2 regions of the Streptomyces sp. NBC_00341 genome follow, and region 1 is predicted to be linked to the other one. Evidence: riboswitches for the same ligand, from Rfam matches in the RefSeq annotation. Region 1 holds a riboswitch; the other holds the start of a gene.
What was found. A riboswitch is a leader RNA that binds a small molecule or an ion and turns the genes downstream of it on or off. The one in region 1 is predicted to bind glycine.

Region 1 (5,240 bases):
CCCGCAGCAGCCTCCGCAGCGCCCTGCGGTGCCGGGCGAACGCGTATCCGGAGACGCCGCGCCCCCGCTCGACCTGCCCGGCCCGCGCCGTCTGCGGGCTGACGTCGAGCAGGACGAGGTGCAGGACGCGGCCGCGCCGCCGGGCGTCGCGCGCCAGCCAGCCGCGCACCCAGGACTGGGTACCGCAGTCGTGGACGACGACGGAGACGCCGGAGCGCAGCACCCGCCACAGCCCCCAGTAGTGGGCGACGCGGACGAGCGGGCGGTAGAGGGCGTAGGGGACTGAACGCGGCAGCAGGGCGGCCCAGCGGTCCCTGGTGTCCTGGGAGTCGATGACGTGGGCGGACACGGTCCGCCCGATCAGGGTCGATTTGCCGCTGCCCGGCAGTCCGGAGACCACCACCACATCGCCGGCCACGAAGTGCAGGGCGCGCGGGCTGTGCCCGGCCCGGTCGCGCAGGTCCCGGACGACGGGTCCGCGCGGGCCGCACGCCTCCCGGGCCGGCGCGCCCGGCTGTGCGGGCAGTGCGCCGTGCGCGGCCCCCGCGGTCGTCGCGTACCGCTGCAACGTCATCGCCATCCCCCTGTCGGCCGACCCACACCTGCCAAGAAGTGTAAAGAAAAGGTAATGCGGCACAAGCGCGCGACCCGCCGGATCCGGTGGGGTACCGGCGCCCCACTGACCGCAGATGCGTGCGATGATGACCCGGCCAACTGCATAAAGGCCGCTTGAATCCGCGCGGGAGAGTTCCGGCCACCGGCCGGGCGCCGAAGGAGCAAGATCCTCCCTTGAATCTCTCAGGCCCCGTACCGCGTGGATGAGGCAGATCTGAAAAGCGAGTCGCCCCGCGGCTCCACCCAAGGTGCAAGCCGAACCCCTCAGGGGCCTCTCGGCGAACCTCTCAGGTTCCGATGACAGATGGGGAGGGATCGTCCTCGTCGTCATGCCCTGGGAGCCATATCCATGAGCACCGCCCCCCGTCTCACCGCCCTCGATGCCCTGCACCGTTCGCTCGGCGCGACCATGACCGACTTCGCGGGCTGGGACATGCCCCTGCGGTACGCCAGTGAGCGCGACGAGCACATCGCCGTGCGTACGAAGGCCGGCCTCTTCGACCTCTCCCACATGGGCGAGATCACCGTCACCGGTCCGGCCGCCGTGGACCTGCTGAACTTCGCACTGGTCGGCAACATCGGCACCGTCTCGGTGGGCCGGGCCCGCTACACGATGATCTGCGCCGAGGACGGCGGCATCCTGGACGACCTGATCGTGTACCGGCTGGAAGAGACCGAGGCCCCCGAATATCTGGTGGTCGCCAACGCGGGCAACGCGCAGATCGTGCTGGACGCGCTGACCGCCCGCGCCGGGGGCTTCGACGCCGAGGTGCGCGACGACCGCGACGCGTACGCGCTGCTGGCCGTCCAGGGGCCGGAGTCCCCCGCCATCCTGGCCGCCGTCACCGACGCGGACCTGGACGGGCTGAAGTACTACGCCGGGCTGCCCGGCACGGTCGCCGGGGTCCCCGCGCTGATCGCCCGTACCGGCTACACCGGCGAGGACGGCTTCGAGCTGTTCGTCGCCCCCGGCCACGCCGAGCAGCTGTGGCGGGCGCTGACCGAGGCCGGCGCCTCCCGCGGCCTGATCCCGTGCGGGCTGTCCTGCCGCGACACGCTGCGCCTGGAGGCGGGCATGCCGCTGTACGGGCACGAGCTGACCACCTCCCTCACTCCGTTCGACGCCGGTCTCGGCCGGGTCGTGAAGTTCGAGAAGGAGGGCGACTTCGTCGGCCGCAAGGCCCTGGAGTCCGCCGCGGAGCGCGCCGAGACCGCCCCGCCCCGCAAGCTCGTCGGCCTGGTCGCGGAGGGCCGCCGGGTGCCGCGCGCCGGATTCCCCGTCGTCGCCGGCGGCCAGGTCATCGGCGAGGTCACCTCCGGCGCCCCGTCGCCCACCCTCGGCAAGCCGATCGCCATGGCGTACGTCGACGCCGCGCACGCCACGCCCGGCACCGAGGGCGTCGCGGTGGACATCCGGGGCAGCCACGAGCCGTACGAGGTCGTGGCGCTGCCGTTCTACAAGCGCCGGAAGTAACGGCCGCCCGCGTCCAGAAGTGACGCAGTCGCGTCTCACACCGTAAGACCATCGTTCATCAGCACTCCCCCGCGTACAGGAGAATTCAGGTCATGAGCAACCCCCAGCAGCTGCGGTACAGCAAGGAGCACGAGTGGCTGTCGGCCGTCGAGGACGGCGTGGCCACGGTCGGCATCACGGAGCACGCGGCCAACGCGCTCGGTGACGTCGTCTTCGCCCAGCTCCCGGAGGTCGGTGACACGGTGACCGCGGGCGAGACCTGCGGCGAGCTGGAGTCGACCAAGTCGGTCAGCGACCTGTACTCGCCGGTGACCGGCGAGGTCACGGCCGCGAACCAGGACGTCGTGGAGGACCCCTCGCTGGTGAACTCCGCACCGTTCGAAGGCGGCTGGCTGTTCAAGGTGCGCGTCACGGAGGAGCCGGCCGATCTGCTCTCCGCCGACGAGTACACCGCGTTCTCCGGCAACTAAAGACCCCAAGGGACCACCTGATGTCGCTTCTCAACTCCTCCCTCCACGAGCTGGACCCGGACGTCGCCGCCGCTGTCGACGCCGAGCTCCACCGTCAGCAGTCCACCCTCGAAATGATCGCCTCGGAGAACTTCGCTCCGGTCGCGGTCATGGAGGCCCAGGGCTCCGTCCTGACCAACAAGTACGCCGAGGGCTACCCCGGCCGCCGCTACTACGGTGGCTGTGAGCACGTCGATGTGATCGAGCAGATCGCCATCGACCGCGTCAAGGCGCTCTTCGGGGCCGAGGCCGCGAACGTGCAGCCGCACTCCGGCGCACAGGCCAACGCCGCCGCGATGTTCGCGCTGCTGAAGCCGGGCGACACGATCATGGGCCTGAACCTGGCGCACGGCGGTCACCTGACCCACGGCATGAAGATCAACTTCTCCGGGAAGCTCTACAACGTGGTCCCGTACCACGTGGACGAGACCGGTGTCGTGGACATGGCCGAGGTCGAGCGCCTCGCCAAGGAGTCCAAGCCGAAGCTGATCGTCGCCGGCTGGTCCGCCTACCCCCGCCAGCTGGACTTCGCCGCCTTCCGCCGCGTCGCGGACGAGGTCGGCGCGTACCTGATGGTCGACATGGCGCACTTCGCCGGTCTGGTCGCCGCGGGCCTGCACCCCAACCCGGTGCCGCACGCCCACGTCGTCACGACCACCACGCACAAGACCCTCGGCGGTCCGCGCGGCGGCGTGATCCTCTCCACCCAGGAGCTCGCCAAGAAGATCAACTCGGCGGTCTTCCCCGGTCAGCAGGGCGGCCCGCTGGAGCACGTGATCGCGGCCAAGGCGGTCTCGTTCAAGGTCGCGGCGGGCGAGGAGTTCAAGGAGCGCCAGCAGCGCACCCTGGACGGCGCCCGCATCCTCGCCGAGCGTCTGGTGCAGCCGGACGTCACCGAGGTCGGCGTCTCCGTGCTGTCCGGCGGCACGGACGTGCACCTGGTCCTGGTGGACCTGCGCAACTCCGAGCTGGACGGCCAGCAGGCCGAGGACCGGCTCCACGAGCTGGGCATCACGGTCAACCGGAACGCCATCCCGAACGACCCGCGACCGCCGATGGTCACCTCGGGCCTGCGGATCGGCACGCCGGCGCTGGCCACCCGCGGTTTCCAGGCGGCGGACTTCACCGAGGTCGCGGAGATCATCGCGTCCGCCCTGAAGCCGTCCTACGACGCGGACGACCTGAAGGCACGCGTCGTCGCGCTCGCCGAGAAGTTCCCGCTGTACCCCGGCCTGTAGTCCGGACCTGCACATTTGCACATCGGGGCGGGGCACCACGCACACTGAAAGGTGAGCGGGGTGCCCCATCCCTTGCCCCCCGCTCTTGCCCCCGCTCTTCGGGCCGACCCGGCCCGTACCGCACCACCCGGCAGACAACGGCGTCTACCAGCGCTTTGAGGAGTCACCCGTGGCCATCTCGGTCTTCGACCTGTTCTCGATCGGCATCGGCCCGTCCAGCTCCCATACGGTCGGCCCGATGCGCGCGGCCCGCATGTTCGCGCGCCGGCTGAAGAACGAGGGCCTGCTCGCCCACACCGCCTCGATACGCGCCGAGCTGTTCGGCTCGCTCGGCGCCACCGGCCACGGCCACGGCACGCCCAAGGCCGTGCTGCTCGGCCTGGAGGGCGAGTCCCCCCGCACCGTCGACGTCGAGACGGCCGACGACCGGGTCACCGAGATCCGCTCCACCGGCCGGCTCAACCTCCTCGGCATGCACGAGATCGACTTCGACGCCGACAAGCAGCTGGTCCTGCACCGCCGCAAGAGGCTGCCGTACCACGCCAACGGCATGACCGTCTTCGCGTACGACCGCGACGGCGCCCCGCTGCTGGAGAAGACGTACTACTCGGTCGGCGGCGGTTTCGTCGTCGACGAGGACGCGGTGGGCGAGGACCGGATCGTCCTCGACGACACCGTGCTGAAGCACCCCTTCCGCACCGGCGACGAGCTGCTGCGCCTCGCCCAGGACACCGGTCTGTCGATCTCCTCCCTGATGCTGGAGAACGAGCGGGCCTGGCGCACGGAGGACGAGATCCGCGCCGGTCTGCTGGACATCTGGCGCTCCATGCAGGCATGCGTCTCCCGCGGCATGTCCCGCGAGGGCATCCTGCCCGGCGGCCTCAAGGTCCGCCGCCGCGCCGCGAACACCGCCCGCCAGCTGCGCGCGGAGGGCGACCCGCAGACCCACGCGATGGAGTGGATCACCCTCTACGCGATGGCGGTCAACGAGGAGAACGCCGCCGGCGGCCGCGTCGTCACCGCCCCGACGAACGGCGCCGCGGGCATCATCCCGGCGGTGCTGCACTACTACATGAACTTCGCGGCGGGCGGCGCCACAGAGGCGGAGAAGGACGACAGCGTCGTCCGCTTCCTGCTGGCCGCCGGCGCGATCGGCATGCTCTTCAAGGAGAACGCCTCCATCTCCGGCGCCGAGGTCGGCTGCCAGGGCGAGGTGGGCTCCGCCTGCTCCATGGCCGCGGGCGCCCTCGCCGAGGTCCTGGGCGGCACCCCCGAGCAGGTGGAGAACGCCGCCGAGATCGGCATGGAGCACAACCTGGGCCTGACCTGCGACCCGGTCGGCGGCCTCGTCCAGATCCCGTGCATCGAGCGCAACGGCATGGCGGCGGTCAAGGCCGTCACGGC
Region 2 (5,240 bases), 5.2 Mb from region 1:
CGTGCTCCTCGAAGACACCGTGCGTCGACGGGTAGGTGATCATGAGCACGGCCAGCTCGTCGCGGTGCTGCTCGATCTTGGCGCGGAGGTCCTGGATGTCGACCTCGCCGTCGTCGGCGGTCTTCACCACGACGACCCGCATACCGGCCATCACCGCGCTGGCCGCGTTGGTGCCGTGCGCGGAGGACGGGATCAGGCAGACGGTCCGCCCCTCGTCACCGTTGGCACGGTGGTACGCCCGGACGGCCAGCAGCCCGGCGAACTCGCCCTGCGAGCCGGCGTTCGGCTGGATGGACACCGCGTCGTAACCGGTGACCTCGGCCAGCCGCTCCTCCAGCTCACGGATGAGCGTCAGGAAGCCCTGGGCCTGCTCGGCCGGCGCGAAGGGGTGCAGCGCGCCGAACTCGGGCCAGGTGATCGACTCCATCTCTGCGGTCGCGTTCAGCTTCATGGTGCAGGAGCCGAGCGGGATCATGCCGCGGTCCAGCGCGTAGTCGCGGTCGGCGAGCTTGCGGAGGTAGCGCAGCATCGCGGTCTCGGAGCGGTGCTGGTGGAAGACCGGGTGGGTCAGCACGTCGTCGGAGCGCAGCAGCTGCTCGGGCAGCGCGTCGGCGGCCGTGGCGTCCAGCGCCTCGATGTCACCGCTGACACCGAAGGACGCCCAGACGGACGCGATCTCCGTACGCGTGGTCGTCTCGTCACAGGCGAGCGAGACGAGATCGCCGTCGACGAGCCGCAGGTTCACGCCGCGCTCACGGGCGTCGGCCACGACCTCCGCGGCCCGGCCGGGCACCCGGACGGTGAGCGTGTCAAAGTGCGAGCCGGTGACGACCTCGACGCCGCCGGCCCGCAGGCCCTGCGCGAGGATCGCCGCGTAACGGTGGGTGCGCCGCGCGATCGTCCGCAGCCCGTCGGGGCCGTGGTAGACGGCGTACATGCCGGCCATCACGGCGAGGAGCACCTGGGCGGTGCAGATGTTGCTGGTGGCCTTCTCACGGCGGATGTGCTGCTCGCGGGTCTGCAGGGCCAGCCGGTACGCCTTGTTGCCGTCGGCGTCCACGGAGACGCCCACGAGGCGGCCCGGCAGGCTACGGGCGAACTTCTCGCGCACGGCCATGAAGCCGGCGTGCGGTCCGCCGAAGCCCATCGGCACGCCGAAGCGCTGCGTGGTGCCCACCGCGATGTCCGCGCCCAGTTCGCCGGGCGAGGTGAGCAGGGTGAGCGCCAGCAGGTCGGCGGCGACGGTGACGATCGCGCCCAGCTCGTGGGACCGCTCGATGACGGGCCGCAGATCGCGCACGGCACCGGAGGCGCCCGGGTACTGCAGCAGTACGCCGAAGACGCCGCGCTCGGCGATCTCCGCCGGGATGCCGTCGGCCAGGTCCGCGACGACGACCTCGACACCGGTCGGTTCCGCGCGGGTCCGGATCACGGCGACGGTCTGCGGGAGGGCGTCGGCGTCGACCAGGAAGACGCCGTTCTTCACCTTGCCTACGCGCCGGGCCAGCGCCATCGCCTCGGCGGCGGCGGTGCCCTCGTCGAGCAGCGAGGCACCGGAGGTGGGCAGCCCGGTCAGATCCGCGACCATCGTCTGGAAGTTCAGGAGGGCCTCGAGGCGGCCCTGGGAGATCTCCGGCTGGTACGGCGTGTAGGCCGTGTACCAGGCGGGGTTCTCCATCACGTTGCGCAGGATCACCGGCGGGGTGAACGTGCCGTAGTAGCCGAGCCCGATCATCGGGGCCAGCACCTGGTTGCGGTCGGCGAGCGCCCGCAGTTCGGCCAGCACCTCGGCCTCGGTGCGGGCCGTCGGAAGCCGCAGCGCCTCGGTGCTCCGGATGACATCGGGCACCGCGGCCGCGGTCAGCTCGTCGAGCGAGCCGTAACCGACCTGGGCGAGCATCTTCGCCTGCGCCGCGGCGTCGGGACCGATATGACGCTGCTCGAACGGGATTCCCTGTTCGAGCTGGGAGAGCGAAGTGCGACGGGGGGTCATGGTGGAGGCCTCCTGGTCTGTCACGACCTGCGAGGGGCACCGCGGCGCGGGGTGCCCGAACGGCCTCCCCCTCTGTCATCTCAACCTGAGAGCTTCACCGGTGCCACTGCGCGCACCGGCTTTCACCGTCGGTGAGGGAGGGACCCACTCGGCACACATGCCGTGCGGAACCCGCCCTGCTTTCCAGAGTGACCTCGTCCGTGCGGTACGGGGGCCTGAGAGATTCCGGGGAGGATTTGCTCCTTCGGCGCCTCCGGATTCGCTCCGGAGGACTCTCCCGCACGGGGTAAGCAGCCGCCCCCAGCCTACCAGCGGGGTACCCGGCGCAGTTTTCGAGTGGCCAACCCCACGGATCTGCACTTCTGTGGTTCCTGTGGAGTACCCGCGACCAGTGGGAGGGACCGTGCAGACCGACATCGATCCGCGCAGCCTGATCGGCCGCAAGGCCTTCGACCGCGAGGGCACCAAGATCGGAACCGTGGACGAGGTGTACCTCGACGACGCGACCGGTGTGCCGGAGTGGGCGGCGGTGCGCACCGGACTGTTCAGCCGGGACGCCTTCGTCCCGCTGGAGCCCAGCGAGTTCGTCAAGGACGTGCTTCGCGTCCCCTTCGACCGCACCCTGATCAGGGACGCACCCGACTTCGGGGTCGGCCGGCACCTCTCGCCGGAACAGGAGCTCCAGCTCTACCGGCACTACGGTCTGGACTCCCCGCCAGAGGAGACCGCCCCTGACCGGGACTTCGGCAGGCTGGCCGGCCAGGACGAGTAGTCGGCCGGGTCCCGCACGAGCGGCAGCGGATCGGCGGGCCGGAGTGCCGGATCGTCGATGCGGAACGTACGCACCCGGCCGGGCGCCGATTCCGGCTCCTCGAAGCGCACCGTGACCCGGCCGACCCCGCTGCCCTGCACCCAGCCGTGGCCGTGGGCGTCGTGCCGCACGTCGTGTCCGGCCGGCCAGCGGCGGGCCGCGAGCTGCTCGGCGCTCTCCTGTTCCGGCTCCCCCGGCTCCGGCCGGCCCTCGTCCGTTCCCGCGTCCCCGCCGGTCTCCGCACCTCCGGCCTGCCCGGCGGCGGCAAGGTCTGCGGCGAGCCCGGCCGCGGCGCGCTCGTCGGCCGCCTGCGCGAACAGGTCCTCCTGGGTGTAGTCGGCCAGCCCGGTGACGCCCACTCCCAGCAGCCGCACTCCCCCGGTGGTGTCCACGGACTCCAGGAGCCGCGCCGCGGCCTCCCGGACCACCGTGGGGTCGTCGGTGGGCCCGCGCAGCGTCTCGGAGCGGGTCAGGGTCGAGAAGTCGTAACGGCGCACCTTCAGCACCACGGTCCTGCCCGAGCGCTCCGCCGCGCGCAGCCGCTGGACACATCGGTCGGCGAGCCGCTCGACCTCGCTCCTGACCCGGACCCGGTCGTGCAGGTCCATGTCGAAGGTGTCCTCGACCGAGACCGATTTCGCGTCGCGCTCGGCCACGACCGGCCGGTCGTCGTGGCCGGAGGCCATCCGGTGCAGCGAGCTGCCGTGTGCCTTGCCCAGCAGCCGTACGAGCTCCGCCTCGCCCGCCTCTGCCAGGTCGTTCACCGTGGTCATCCCGGCGCGCCGCAGATGGTCCGCGGTGGCCGGCCCGACGCCGGGCAGGGTGCGCACCGGCATGGGCGCGAGCATCTCCCGCTCGGTACCCGGCTCTATCAGCATGATCCCGTCGGGCTTCGCCTCCTCCGAGGCGATCTTGGCCAGCATCTTGGAGCCTGCCAGGCCGACGGATCCACTGAGTCCGGTGACCGCCTCGATCGCCCCGCGCAGCTGCTCGCCGATGGCCAGCGCGGAAGCCGCGCCGTCCGCGGTGCCGCCCGCCTCCAGGTCGACGAAGGCCTCGTCCAGGCTCAGTGGCTCCACCAGCGGCGACAGCCGGCCCAGCAGCTCCATGACCTGGTCGCTCACCGTCCGGTACAGCGCGAAGCGCGGCACCAGATAGGCGGCGTTCGGCGCCAGCCGTCTGGCCTGCGCCATCGGCATGGCCGAGTGGACCCCGAAACGCCGGGCCTCGTACGAGGCGGTGGCGACGACCCCGCGCGGTCCCAGCCCGCCCACCACGACCGGTTTGCCGCGCAGACTCGGCTTCGACGCCTGCTCGGCAGAGGCGTAGAAGGCATCCATGTCCAGATGCAGGATGGTCGGCGCGGCTCTCACATCAACCGATGCTGCCCCATGGCACTGACAATCGCCGGACGGCGACCGCCCGCCGGGCCGGGGTGTCCCGCGCCCGGCCGGGGCTCACCGGGTCAGCCGGCCCGGTTGCGCCGTCGGGCGAGCTCATCGGCGGGGTTGTTCCCGATCAGCGTCTCGCCGGTGTCCACCCGCTCCCCGTGCAGCTGTGACAGCGCGACGTCCACGTCCCGCCAGACCACCCCCACGGCGATACCGAAGACGCCCTGACCCCCCTGGAGCAGCTCTACGACCTCGGCGGGCGAGGAGCACTCGTAGACCGTCGCTCCGTCGCTCATCAGCGTCATGCGCTCCAGGTCCTGGAACCCACGGGCCCGCAGGTGCTGGACCGTGGTGCGGATGTTCTGGAGGGCCACCCCGGTGTCGAGGAAGCGCTTCACGATCTTCAGCAGGACGACGTCCCTGAAGCTGTAGAGCCGTTGTGTGCCCGACCCGTAGGCCGGCCGGACGCTCGGCTCGACCAGGCCCGTACGGGCCCAGTAGTCGAGCTGTCGATAAGTGATCCCCGCCGCCGCGCATGCTGTCGGCCCGCGATAGCCGATGTCCTTGGCCGATGCCACGCCGCCCCCCGCCACCGCAGCCGGCGCAGCCGGCTGCCTGATGGTCTGGTCGGCTGAACTCCCCTGCTGCGGATACGGCCCACCCACTGCCGCACCGTCGCCGCTGCTTCCCACGCCGACCTCCGTCCTTGACCTGCCCACTCGAAGGTAGGCAGTCACCCGGGGTGCGTCAACGATCGCCACACTCGGCACGCCGAGTGATAATCACCCTGAGGGTGGTTTCCCGTGACCCTCGACCGGGAAAGGCTTGTCGGATGCGCTGACGGCGCCCCAACGGGGACGTCACTGACTGTTCGTGCCGAAGTCCTCCGGCGAGATCTGGTCGAGGAATTCGCGGAACTTCTCCACCTCGTCCTCCTGCTCGTCGGGAATCGCGATTCCCGCGTCATCGAGCACCCCGTCACTGCCGTAGATCGGCGTTCCGGTACGCAAGGCGAGCGCTATGGCGTCGGACGGCCGCGCACTCA

Region 2: another riboswitch for glycine. It lies ahead of gcvP (aminomethyl-transferring glycine dehydrogenase); the one in region 1 lies ahead of gcvT (glycine cleavage system aminomethyltransferase GcvT).

What each region holds. Positions count from the first base shown of each region.
Region 1 is NZ_CP108002.1:6,353,645-6,358,884, reverse strand. It holds gene OG892_RS28745 (AAA family ATPase) at 1-574, opposite strand, end outside; glycine riboswitch at 731-823, shown strand; gene gcvT (glycine cleavage system aminomethyltransferase GcvT) at 965-2,089, shown strand; gene gcvH (glycine cleavage system protein GcvH) at 2,182-2,559, shown strand; gene glyA (serine hydroxymethyltransferase) at 2,580-3,836, shown strand; gene OG892_RS28725 (L-serine ammonia-lyase) at 4,006-5,240, shown strand, end outside.
Region 2 is NZ_CP108002.1:1,187,181-1,192,420, forward strand. It holds gene gcvP (aminomethyl-transferring glycine dehydrogenase) at 1-1,993, opposite strand, end outside; glycine riboswitch at 2,187-2,283, opposite strand; gene OG892_RS05195 (PRC-barrel domain-containing protein) at 2,397-2,765, shown strand; gene OG892_RS05200 (DNA polymerase IV) at 2,690-4,177, opposite strand; gene OG892_RS05205 (MerR family transcriptional regulator) at 4,270-4,887, opposite strand; gene OG892_RS05210 (bifunctional nuclease family protein) at 5,056-5,240, opposite strand, start outside.